Regions from separate parts of the Martelella sp. genome, predicted to be linked through region 1. Evidence: riboswitches for the same ligand, from Rfam matches in the RefSeq annotation. Region 1 holds a riboswitch; each other region holds the start of a gene.

Evidence for each region. A riboswitch is a leader RNA that binds a small molecule or an ion and turns the genes downstream of it on or off. The one in region 1 is predicted to bind thiamine pyrophosphate.
Region 2: it holds a riboswitch for thiamine pyrophosphate, as region 1 does, so the genes downstream of both, AC5DC2_RS05975 (ABC transporter permease) here and thiE (thiamine phosphate synthase) in region 1, are expected to answer to the same signal.
Region 3: it holds a riboswitch for thiamine pyrophosphate, as region 1 does, so the genes downstream of both, thiB (thiamine ABC transporter substrate binding subunit) here and thiE (thiamine phosphate synthase) in region 1, are expected to answer to the same signal.

What each region holds. Positions count from the first base shown of each region.
Region 1 is NZ_CFHTCS010000057.1:6,444-9,715, forward strand. Features, by position in the region: gene AC5DC2_RS07185 (MFS transporter) at 1-383, opposite strand, end outside; gene AC5DC2_RS07190 (HAD family hydrolase) at 691-1,389, shown strand; TPP riboswitch at 1,407-1,509, shown strand; gene thiE (thiamine phosphate synthase) at 1,616-2,278, shown strand; gene AC5DC2_RS07200 (TRAP transporter large permease subunit) at 2,275-3,272, shown strand, end outside.
Region 2 is NZ_CFHTCS010000044.1:5,104-8,375, forward strand. Features, by position in the region: gene AC5DC2_RS05970 (ABC transporter substrate-binding protein) at 1-620, opposite strand, end outside; gene AC5DC2_RS05975 (ABC transporter permease) at 652-1,371, opposite strand; TPP riboswitch at 1,474-1,583, opposite strand; gene AC5DC2_RS05980 (sugar porter family MFS transporter) at 1,789-3,147, shown strand.
Region 3 is NZ_CFHTCS010000185.1:1,780-5,051, forward strand. Features, by position in the region: gene thiP (thiamine/thiamine pyrophosphate ABC transporter permease) at 1-344, opposite strand, end outside; gene thiB (thiamine ABC transporter substrate binding subunit) at 358-1,371, opposite strand; TPP riboswitch at 1,419-1,533, opposite strand; gene AC5DC2_RS14595 (FKBP-type peptidyl-prolyl cis-trans isomerase) at 1,799-2,236, shown strand; gene AC5DC2_RS14600 (OpgD/OpgG family glucan biosynthesis protein) at 2,637-3,272, shown strand, end outside.

The DNA of each region.
Region 1 (3,272 bases):
AGGACCGTGCCGAAGGCCGTGCCCGAAACGCCCATGCCCACGAGAACGCCGGCCCCCATATGCTGGGCGAAGGGGGAGACGCCGAAAACGCAGATGACCATGCCGAGCACGTAGCAGGCAAAGCCGAGCCAGAGCGCGCGCCGGTCGCCGAACTTGTCGGCGAGCATGCCGAAAAACGGCTGCGCCAGCCCCCAGACGAGGTTCTGGATGGCAATCGACAGAGAGAATATCTCGATCCGGCCGGCGAAAAGATCATCCGACAGCGGCAGGACCACGCCGCCGAAAACCGAGCGAACGCCGAAGGACAGGGCCAGCACCAGCCCGCCCGCCAACATGATGATCAGCATGTCGCGGTCGATGCCGCTGGTCCTGGCCTGTTGCATGATATCTTTCCCGAAATATCCCTTGCGCCAGAATTAGCAGGGATCAGGAAAGATGAATATCCAATATCTCTGATTTCAGACGTCAGCGTTCTTGATGTCAGAGCCTCGCCTCGGGCTTCCGCAGTCAAGTCCCGTCTCGACCGCCGCGCGAGACCTGCATAAACAATTGATATTCATTAATTTTCGATCGGACCGCCTGGCATCCGGATTTGCAATTGGTCGCAAAACAGGCCATAGCAGGCAGCAAGATGGGAACGGCGCGGCCCCGACGGCGTCGCCTCAGCCGAAGCGTATTGGCCAGGGAACCATGATAAAGACAGTCATTTTCGACTTTGACGGCGTGATTGCCGACAGCGAGATCATCGCGCTTGCCGAGCTTCAGGTATCGCTTGCCCAATACGGGGTCGCGGTCGACTGGGATATGCTGGTCGAGGAATTCCTGGGCTCTTCGGTCAGGCAGATCATCGCTTACGTGGAGGGACAGACCGGCAGGGCGGTCGATCCCGATTTCCAGGAGGCGTGGTATGCGCGGCTGTTTGACCGCTATCGCCGCGAGTTGAAGCCGATGGCCGGCGCTGAAGCCATGCTTGACCGGCTGGAGGCGGCCGGTATCGACTACTGCATCGCCTCCGGCGGGTCCTACAAGAGGCTCGGCGTCGCGCTTCAGGCGATCGGTTTTGCCCAACGCTTCGAAGGCCGGGCCTTCAGCGCCGAATCGGTAGAACACGGCAAGCCGGCGCCCGATCTTTTCCTTTACGCTGCCGAAAAACGCGGCGCCCTGCCGAAGGAGTGCGTGGTGCTGGAAGACGCCATCGCCGGCGTGACCGGCGCGGGACGCGCCGGCATGCGCGTTTTCGGGTTTATCGGCGGCAGCCATCTTGAGGGCGTCAGGCCGCTTCATGCCGAACGGCTTCGGGCCGCGGGCGCCGACACCGTGCTCACGGCGCTTTCCGATTTCGGGATGCTAGCCCTTGACGCCGGTCGAGACCGGTTGACACCGGGCTGAAAGCCCGACAGAATCCCGTCCATTCCGAGGGGAGCATCCTGCGATGCTGAGATGGCAACGGGCCGGACCCTTGAACCTGATCCGGGTCATTCCGGCGTAGGAACGGAAAAATCGGCTATTCCCCTTTGTTTTCGCTTCCGCGCCGGTCTCCGCAATGCCATGGAGGTCGTCATATGTCGTTGGAATTTCGCCGCAGCCGCCTTTTGCAGGCTGGTGAGACGCAGCCATGAGAACGGTCGACTATCGCCTGAACGCCCTGGTCGATGCCGGGCTGGTCGAGACCGCGCCGCTTGCCGAACTGGCGCGGCATGCCGCCGAAAACGGCGCGACCTTGATCCAGTATCGCGACAAATACGCCAAGACCCGCCAGATGATCGAACGGGCCGTGGAAATCCGCAAGGCGCTTGAGCCGACCGGCGTTCCGCTCGTGGTCAATGACCGGGTCGACGTCGCGCTCGCGGCAGAAGCCGCCGGCGTCCACCTCGGCGCAGACGACATGGATCCCGAGACCGCGCGACGGCTGCTCGGGCCGGACGCCATCATCGGCCTGACCGTCAAGAATGCGTCCGATGGCGCGCGGGCGGCAGCGGCCCCGGTCGACTATGCCTGTATCGGCGGCGTGTTTCATACGCTCTCCAAGATCAACTCCGACCCGCCGGTGGGCGTCGAGGGGTTTCGCGCGCTGCGCCGCGGCCTGAAGAACGCGAGGCCGGACCTGCCGGTCGGCGCGATCGCCGGCATCAAGCTCGAACATGTGCCCGAACTGATCGCCGACGGGGCCGACGGCATCGCCGTGATCTCGGCAATCTTCCATGCGCCCGACGTGACGAAGGCGACCCGCGACTTCCGCCGGGCCGTCGACGCGGCGCTCGCGATCCGGGCGCGATGACATCGGCGGCAATCGAGCGCGTGGCCGGCCGCCTTGCGGACAGGCTTCAGACGACGCTTTCGATGATGGCGGGCGTCGTTCTGGCGCTGATGCTCGCGCTCGTCCTCCTCAGCGTCGTGCTCCGCTATGTCTTCCGGACCGGGCTGATCGGCACCGAGGATCTCGGCATCTGGCTGAATGTGGCGCTGGTCTTTCTTGCCGCGCCGCTTGCCATGACCGGCCCGCTCGCCATGCGGCTTGAACTCCCCTTTTCAAGGCGGGCGGAATTGCCCGCCCGCATCATCGCCGATGCCGTCAGCCTCATCGCTGCCCTTGTCCTCGCCCTTGGCAGCGCTCGCGTCGCAACGCTGATCGGCGGCACCTCGCCGACCCTCGGCCTGCCCGAATGGGTGCGCTTTGCCGTCACCGGCGCGGGCGGCGCGCTGATCGCCGCGACCCTTGCCCTCAGGCGCATCAGCGAACGGCGGTTCCTGTCGCTTGCGGTTTCTGTCGGTCTGGCCGGCCTCATCTCCCTCGCATGCCTGCGTTTCAATCTGGCAACGGCCGTTCCGCCGAGTGCCGCGATTGCGCTTTTCGCCGCCATCGGTCTGATCGCGGCTGCCCCGCTTGCCCATGCCTTCCTCGCCGCGGCCCTTTTCGCCATGCCCTTCGGCGGCAATCTGGCGCCGGAAACGATGGTGACGACAGCGGTTTCCGGCATGTCGCATTTCCTGCTTCTGGCGATCCCCTTCTTCCTCTTGACGGGGGCGGCCCTTTCGGCCTCCGGCGCGGCCGCGCATCTCGTCGCCTTCGCCGCATCGCTTGTCGGCCACCGGCGCGGCGGGCTGGCGCAGACGGTGCTCGCCACCGGCGCGCTATTTTCCGGCGCGTCCGGTTCGTCGGTTGCCAATGCGGTGTTTTCAGCCACCACCTTTCAGCCCGAACTGGTGCGTCACGGCTACCCGCCGGCCCGCGCAGGGGCGATCATCGCCGCCTCCTCGGTGCTCGACAATGT
Region 2 (3,272 bases), on a different contig from region 1:
TAGACCGGAACGCCGTTTTCCTCTGGAAAGAAGGCCTTGCCCTCCTCGCCCTCGATCGCCATCTGGGTCAGCTCGAAATTGCGGAACGCGCCGATCGTGGCATCGACCTGGCCGGTGAGGAGCGACTGGGTGAGCGCGAAATTGACATTGACCAGCGTGATGTCGTCGCGCGTGAGGCTGGCGCTTGAAAGCATGGCCGAGACGACCGCCTCCTCGATGCCGGCGACCGAAAAGCCGATCTTCCGGCCCTTCAGATCGGCGAGCGACTGGACAGGTCCGTCCGCCATCACCGTCAGCGTGTTGAGCGGCGTCGAGACAAGGGTGCCGAAGCGCTTGATGTCAATGCCGGCGGCGTGGTCGAGATAGAGGTTCGGCTGGTAGTGCACGCCGATATCGGCCCGGCCGGAGGCGACCATGCGCGGCACCATGGACGGATCTGCCGGCGGCACGAGGTCCACGTCGAGCCCCTCGTCGGCGAAATAGCCGTTCGCCTCGGCTATCACCATCGGTGCATGATCCGGGTTCACATACCATTCGAGAATGACGCTGAGCCTGTCATCGGCGGCGGCCAGACCGGGCAGAAGCGTCAGGGCGGCCGCGAGGGCTAGTCTTTTGAGCATTTGATCCTCCTTGGGAAATCGGCGCGGCCGCTCATTGGGCGGGCGACCAGCGGGTGAAAAAGGGCGCGGCGAGATCCACCGCCTTGCGAAACAGAACGGCCTCCAGCGCCAGGATGAACATGGCGGCAAACACCGTATCGCTCTGCATTCGGGCGTTGGCCTGCACCATGACGAAGCCGAGACCGCCAGCAGCGCCCACCCACTCGCCGACGACGGCGCCGAGAGGAGCGAGCGGGGCGGCGATGCGCAGGCCTGAAAAGAGTTGCGGCATGGCGAGCGGCAGACGGATGAGAACCAGAAGCTGCCAGTGTCCTGCACCGTCAAGATGCGCCGCCTTGATGACGGCGCTGTCGGTGCGGGCAAGTCCGTCGGCGAAATTGGAGGCAACGGGAAAGAAGACGATGATCATCGTCATCACCACCTTGGAGGTGATGCCGAAGCCGAACCAGAGCACCAGCATGGGGGCGATGACGAAGACCGGGAACGACTGCAGCACCACGAGCGCCGGCCAGACGAGACGCCCGAAGCGCGGAAAACCGGCGAGCAGGAAGGCGGCGCCCGCGCCGAAGGCCGCGCCGGCGGCAAAGCCGGCGATGATCTCGCGCAGCGTGATGAGGGCGTTCGAGAGGAGGTAGGCATGGCCGGTCCACAGCCTTGCGGCGACGGCAGAGGGCGCGGGCAGGATATAGCGTGGGAGCGCAAACAGCGTGACGACCGCCTGCCAGAGCAGAAGGAGCGCAGCGATCACCATCAGGGATTTCAAAACGGCGAAAAGGCTTTGCCTCAAGTCCCCTCTCCCCGGCGCGGCCGGGCAGCGGACGTAACAAAACAGGCTGATTTTATGGGCGTATCGCTCAATACCAAACTCCGTTCCTACGCCGGCATGACCCGGATCAGGTTCAAGGGTTCGGCCAGAGCCATCTCAGCATCTTCGCAAAGAAGATCGCACCCCTCGGATGGGCTTATCTATGCCTGCGCAGAACGGTCCGGTCAAGGGGCGCTGACGCAGCTTCCGGCCGCCGAAAGGGAATAGAGTTGACAAGCAGGGCGGTTTTCATCTTCAAGTTGTCATGAAGGCATGGCTACAGACGGAATTTTCAGCTAGCGTTCACAAAAAAAGGCTAAGGGTCAGGGACAGAAAGACACTGACCGGCGCACCGGCACCCGGCTGCGCCCGAAATGCGGAGGAAACCCAATGCTTATCGCCATCGTCATCGTGGCGGCACTGTTCGGCATGCTCTTCGGCTTTGACCAGGGCGTGATTTCCGGCGCTTTGCCGTTCATCAAACAGGACTTCACCATCACGCCCTTCATGGAAGGCGTGATTACCTCGGCCGTGCCGCTCGGCGCGGTGGCGGGCACGCTGCTCGCCATGGTCACCACCGACCGCTACGGCCGAAAGCCGATGCTGATCCTCGGCGCCGTGATCTTTCTCGTCGGCTCGCTGATTTCCGCCTTCGCCTTCAACCAGTATGTGCTGACGCTGGCCCGCCTTCTGATCGGCGTCGGCATCGGCGCATCGGCCATGACCGCCCCGATGTTCCTGGCGGAAGTGGCGCCGGCGCGCATTCGCGGCACCATCGTCTCGGCCTTCCAGCTGATGATCACGATCGGCATCATGATTTCCTACATGTCGGACGCGGCCTTCGGCGGCACCGGCGACTGGCGCTGGATGATCGGTGTCGGCGTCTTCCCCTCGATCATCGCCCTTGTCGGCATCCTGCTCTCGCCGGAGACGCCGCGCTGGCTGACGCTGAATTCGAACGCCGACAAGGCGCGCGACATCATCGCCAGGCTGCAGCCGGAATCCTCCGATGCCGAGATCGACGAGATCATCACCGAGATCAAGGAAAGCGCGAAGGACGAGGAAGCCGCCCCTGCCTGGAGCACCTTCCTGAAGAAGGGCATCCTGCCGGTCACGAGCTTCGCCATGATCGTGTTCGTGCTGCAACAGCTCTCCGGCATCAACGCGATCATCTATTACGCCCCGGAAATCTTCAAAAGCGCAGGTTTCTCTGGCACCACGACCCAGCTTCTGGCAACCGTCGGCATCGGCGTGGTCAACGTGGCGCTGACGATCGTCGCCATGTATCTGGTGGAATCCATGGGTCGGCGCAAACTGCTGATCCTGGGCTTTTTCGGCACCGCGGCCTCGATGGCGCTTGTGACCGTCGCGACCATGATGAACATCGCCGCGACCCCCTATCTGGCCATGATCGGGATCTTTGCCTTCATTGCCTTTTTCGCCGTCAGCCTCGGCCCTTTGCCCTGGCTCTACATGGCGGAACTCTTCCCGCTCCGGCTGCGTCCGCGCGGCATGGCGCTGGCATCGATCGCCAACTGGTTCTTCAACTTCGTCGTCGCCCTGCTCTTTCCCGAGCTTCTGGCCGGCATCGGCATCGTCGGCACCTTCGCAATCTTCACCGGCTTCTGCGTGATCGGCATCTTCTACGCCATCGCGGTCGCGCCTGAGACCAAGGGCGTCACCCTCGAGGAGATCGAGCAGCGCACCGTCGCAGCGGGCTGATTCGCCCGCATCGCCTGAAACAGACGGCCCGCCGCAAGCGGGCCGTTTTGCGTGGAGCCGCCAAATTGCCTAAGACTAATGGCTGCATTGTCGCCGATGGACAATCGGCGCCAAACAGACGAAAA
Region 3 (3,272 bases), on a different contig from region 1:
CAGATGCCGATAATGCCGAGCGCGCCGATCAACACCGGAAGTCCGAGCGGCACGGCCATGAGTCGGACGATCCAGATGCGACCGGGAAACAGCGGACGCCTTGCCATGGCAAGCGCTACGGGGATGGCCAGAGCGACGGAGATCAGCGTTGACAGGCAAGCCTGATAGAGTGTGAAGCGCAGGATGCGCCAGACATAGGGCTCGTCCAGGACCGCCGCCGCATCGGCAAGCCGTCCGAACCCGGCAAGCGCCGCGACTGCCACGGCAATGAAGCCGAGAACGGCGAGAAGGGCGGCGAGGCCGGCGGAAAGATTGCGGCGGAACTCCGCCCCTGTCAGATACACGGCTGCGGTTCCGTCACCGCGCGCTCATGGCGTTCAGCCATTCATCGATCCAGGCCTGCCGGTTTTCCGCAACCACGTCGGGGGCAAACTGCAGGGTCTTGTCCGGCGTGACTGCGTTTTGAAACGCTGCGGGCAGGGGATCGGATGTCTGCGCCACGGGCATCATCCAGTTATGCGTCGGGATCGCGTCCTGAAAGCCGGGCGTCAGGATAAATTCGAGGAAGGACTTTGCCAGCGCCGGGTCCTCGGCCATCTCCGTCATGCCGGCGACCTCGATCTGGATATAGAGCCCGTCTTCGATATCGGCCGCCTTGTAGCGGTCGGTCTCCTCGGCAATCTGGTGATAGGCGGGCGAGGTGGTGTAGGACAGCACCATCGGCGCCTCGCCGCTGGTGAAGAGACCGTAGGCCTCGGACCAGCCGGGCGCGACCGTCAGAATGCGCTTTGAAAGCGTCTCCCACGTTGCCGCCGCCTCGTCGCCGTAGACTGCCTTCATCCACAACAGCATGCCAAGCCCCGGGGTGGAGGTACGCGGATCCTCGATAACGATTTTTTCGCCGCTCGGTCCGTTGACGAGGTCATCGAGCGTTGTCGGCGGGGTTTCGATACTCTCGCTGTCGTAGACGATGTCGAAATAGCCGTAGTCGAAGGGCACGAAAATATCGTCGTCAAAGCCGCCGGGAATGGCGAGGTTTTCGGTCGAGACCCCCGATGCGGCAAAAAGTCCCGTCTCCTTCGCCTCGTGGATCAGGTTGTTGTCGAGGCCGAGCACGATATCGGCCGGGCTCGTGCGGCCCTCGAGCTTCAGCCGGTTCAGGAGCGCCACGCCATCCTCCGCGCCGACGAATTTCACGGTGCAGCCGCATCGGGCCTCGAAGGCGTCTTTTACCAGCGGCCCCGGGCCCCATTCCGTGTTGAAGCTTTCATAGGTATAGACGGTCAGCACCCTGGCGTCCTGGGCATGGGCTGCGCCGGCAGCCCCGATTGCCAGTGCCGTAACCGCAATTTTCAGATGGTGAGCTGACATGACGCCTCCTTCGTGCTGTCGCAATCAACAAGGGAAAAGGGCGTCTTCTGGTTCACGCGTCTAATCCCTCCGCCGGTTTTAGCCGGATCAGGTTCCTCGGGTTGGTGTTCACCTCTCAGCGGTTGACGCAAGGATCAGCGTTCCGCACCCCGTTAGAGCTTTCCGACACCTATCGCGGGCGGGCCGCGAATTCAAGGGCTCCGGCCTATTTGAAATAGTCGGCGAAAGTGACTAGGTATGGGGCACATCCGGATTTCCGGATGTGCCCGCCAGTCGTCATGCAGGAAAGCGTGTCGGCTCAATCCTCTGCAGCGCGCGAAAATGACCTTGTACGCGCTTCAGGAAAGAGAAACGGCGCTACGGCGCGGGCCGGGCATTTGCCTGTCTTTCGCTGTCGCGCTCGGTGTTCAAGGAAGGAGCACACGAAATGGCAGAAGCAAAGAGCGGGGACACCGTTCGTATTCACTATACCGGAACGCTCAACGACGGTTCGACCTTCGATTCCTCCGAGGGTCGCCAGCCGCTGGAGTTCACCGTCGGCGCCGGCCAGATCATTCCCGGACTCGACCGCGAGATCGCCGGCATGACTGTCGGCGACAACCGTCAGGTTCAGGTTCCCTCCGACGAGGCCTATGGGCCGCATGATCCGCAGAAGGTACAGGTCGTGCCGCGTTCGGCCATGCCGGCGGAGGTTGACGTGGCGCCCGGCATGCAGCTGCAGGCCCGCACGCCCGACGGCCAGACCGTGCCGTTGATCGTTACCAAGGTCGAGGAAGAGCAGGTCACCGTCGACGCCAACCATCCGCTCGCCGGACAGGATCTGAACTTTGCCATCGAACTCGTCGAAATCGTGAAAGCCGCCTGATAAAAAAGGCGTTTTTCGGCAGCGCCGCCATCTTGACGTCGCCCTCCGGACGGTCGAAAATATTGCGGCGCGAAGAAGGCATATTGCCATGATCTTGCCATTCTTTGGTTGAATGGCTGCCTTATAAATGGGGCTGGAATGCAACGCGGCGTTCCAGCCCCTTTTGGTGCGCGCAAGAATGGGCCCTATCTGTTAACGCATGGAAACTTGCATTGGTTTTTTGCCTGGACGTGGAACCGAACCGGCGCTCCGCCGTTACGGACTCGTCCGCGCGTGCCGCGAAGGCAACTTCCGCGCTGTTTCGGGACAAGGGTCGACCTTTCCAAAGAAGACGTTTCGGCGCTGGATTTGGTGCCATGCAACATTGCGGAAGCTTCTTTTTCAACCGACGGGAATTTGAATGAAAAGACGTTTTTTTCTGGCGCAAACGGCGGTCGGCGCGCTGGCTTTTTCCGGCTTTGCAGGGCGCGCATTCGGGCAGGACGCAGCCGTCGAACCCGCCAAGGTGCCGGACCAGAACGACGCCGTACAGGCGGAGGCGCCGTCGCCGGACGCCTTTACCTTCGATACGCTGACGGCCCGAATGAAGGCGCGCGCCGCCAAACCGTATCAGGAACCGGTACAGAATGTCCCCGCGCCGTTCGAAGCGCTCCATTACGACGACTACCGCGCGGTCCGCTACGATCCGAACAAAGCGATCTGGCGGGACCAGTCGGATTTCCAGTTGCAGGCCTTTTCGCTCGGCTGGTTGTTCAAGACACCGGTCGAGATCTACGAGGTTGCCAACGGCAAGGCTGAGAAACTGGTGTTCTCGGCCAGTGACTTTATTTTTCGCGCGCCGCTTGACGCCGAGCAGTTCAAGGATGTCGAACTGCCCGGCGTTGCCGGTTTCCGCATCAATTATCCGCTGAACCGGTCAGACATTTCCGACGAACTGATCTCGTTTCTCGGTTCGTCCTATTTCCGCGCGCTCGGCCAGGGCAATCTCTACGGGCTTTCGGCGCGCGGGCTGGCAATCAACACCGCGACGAACGAA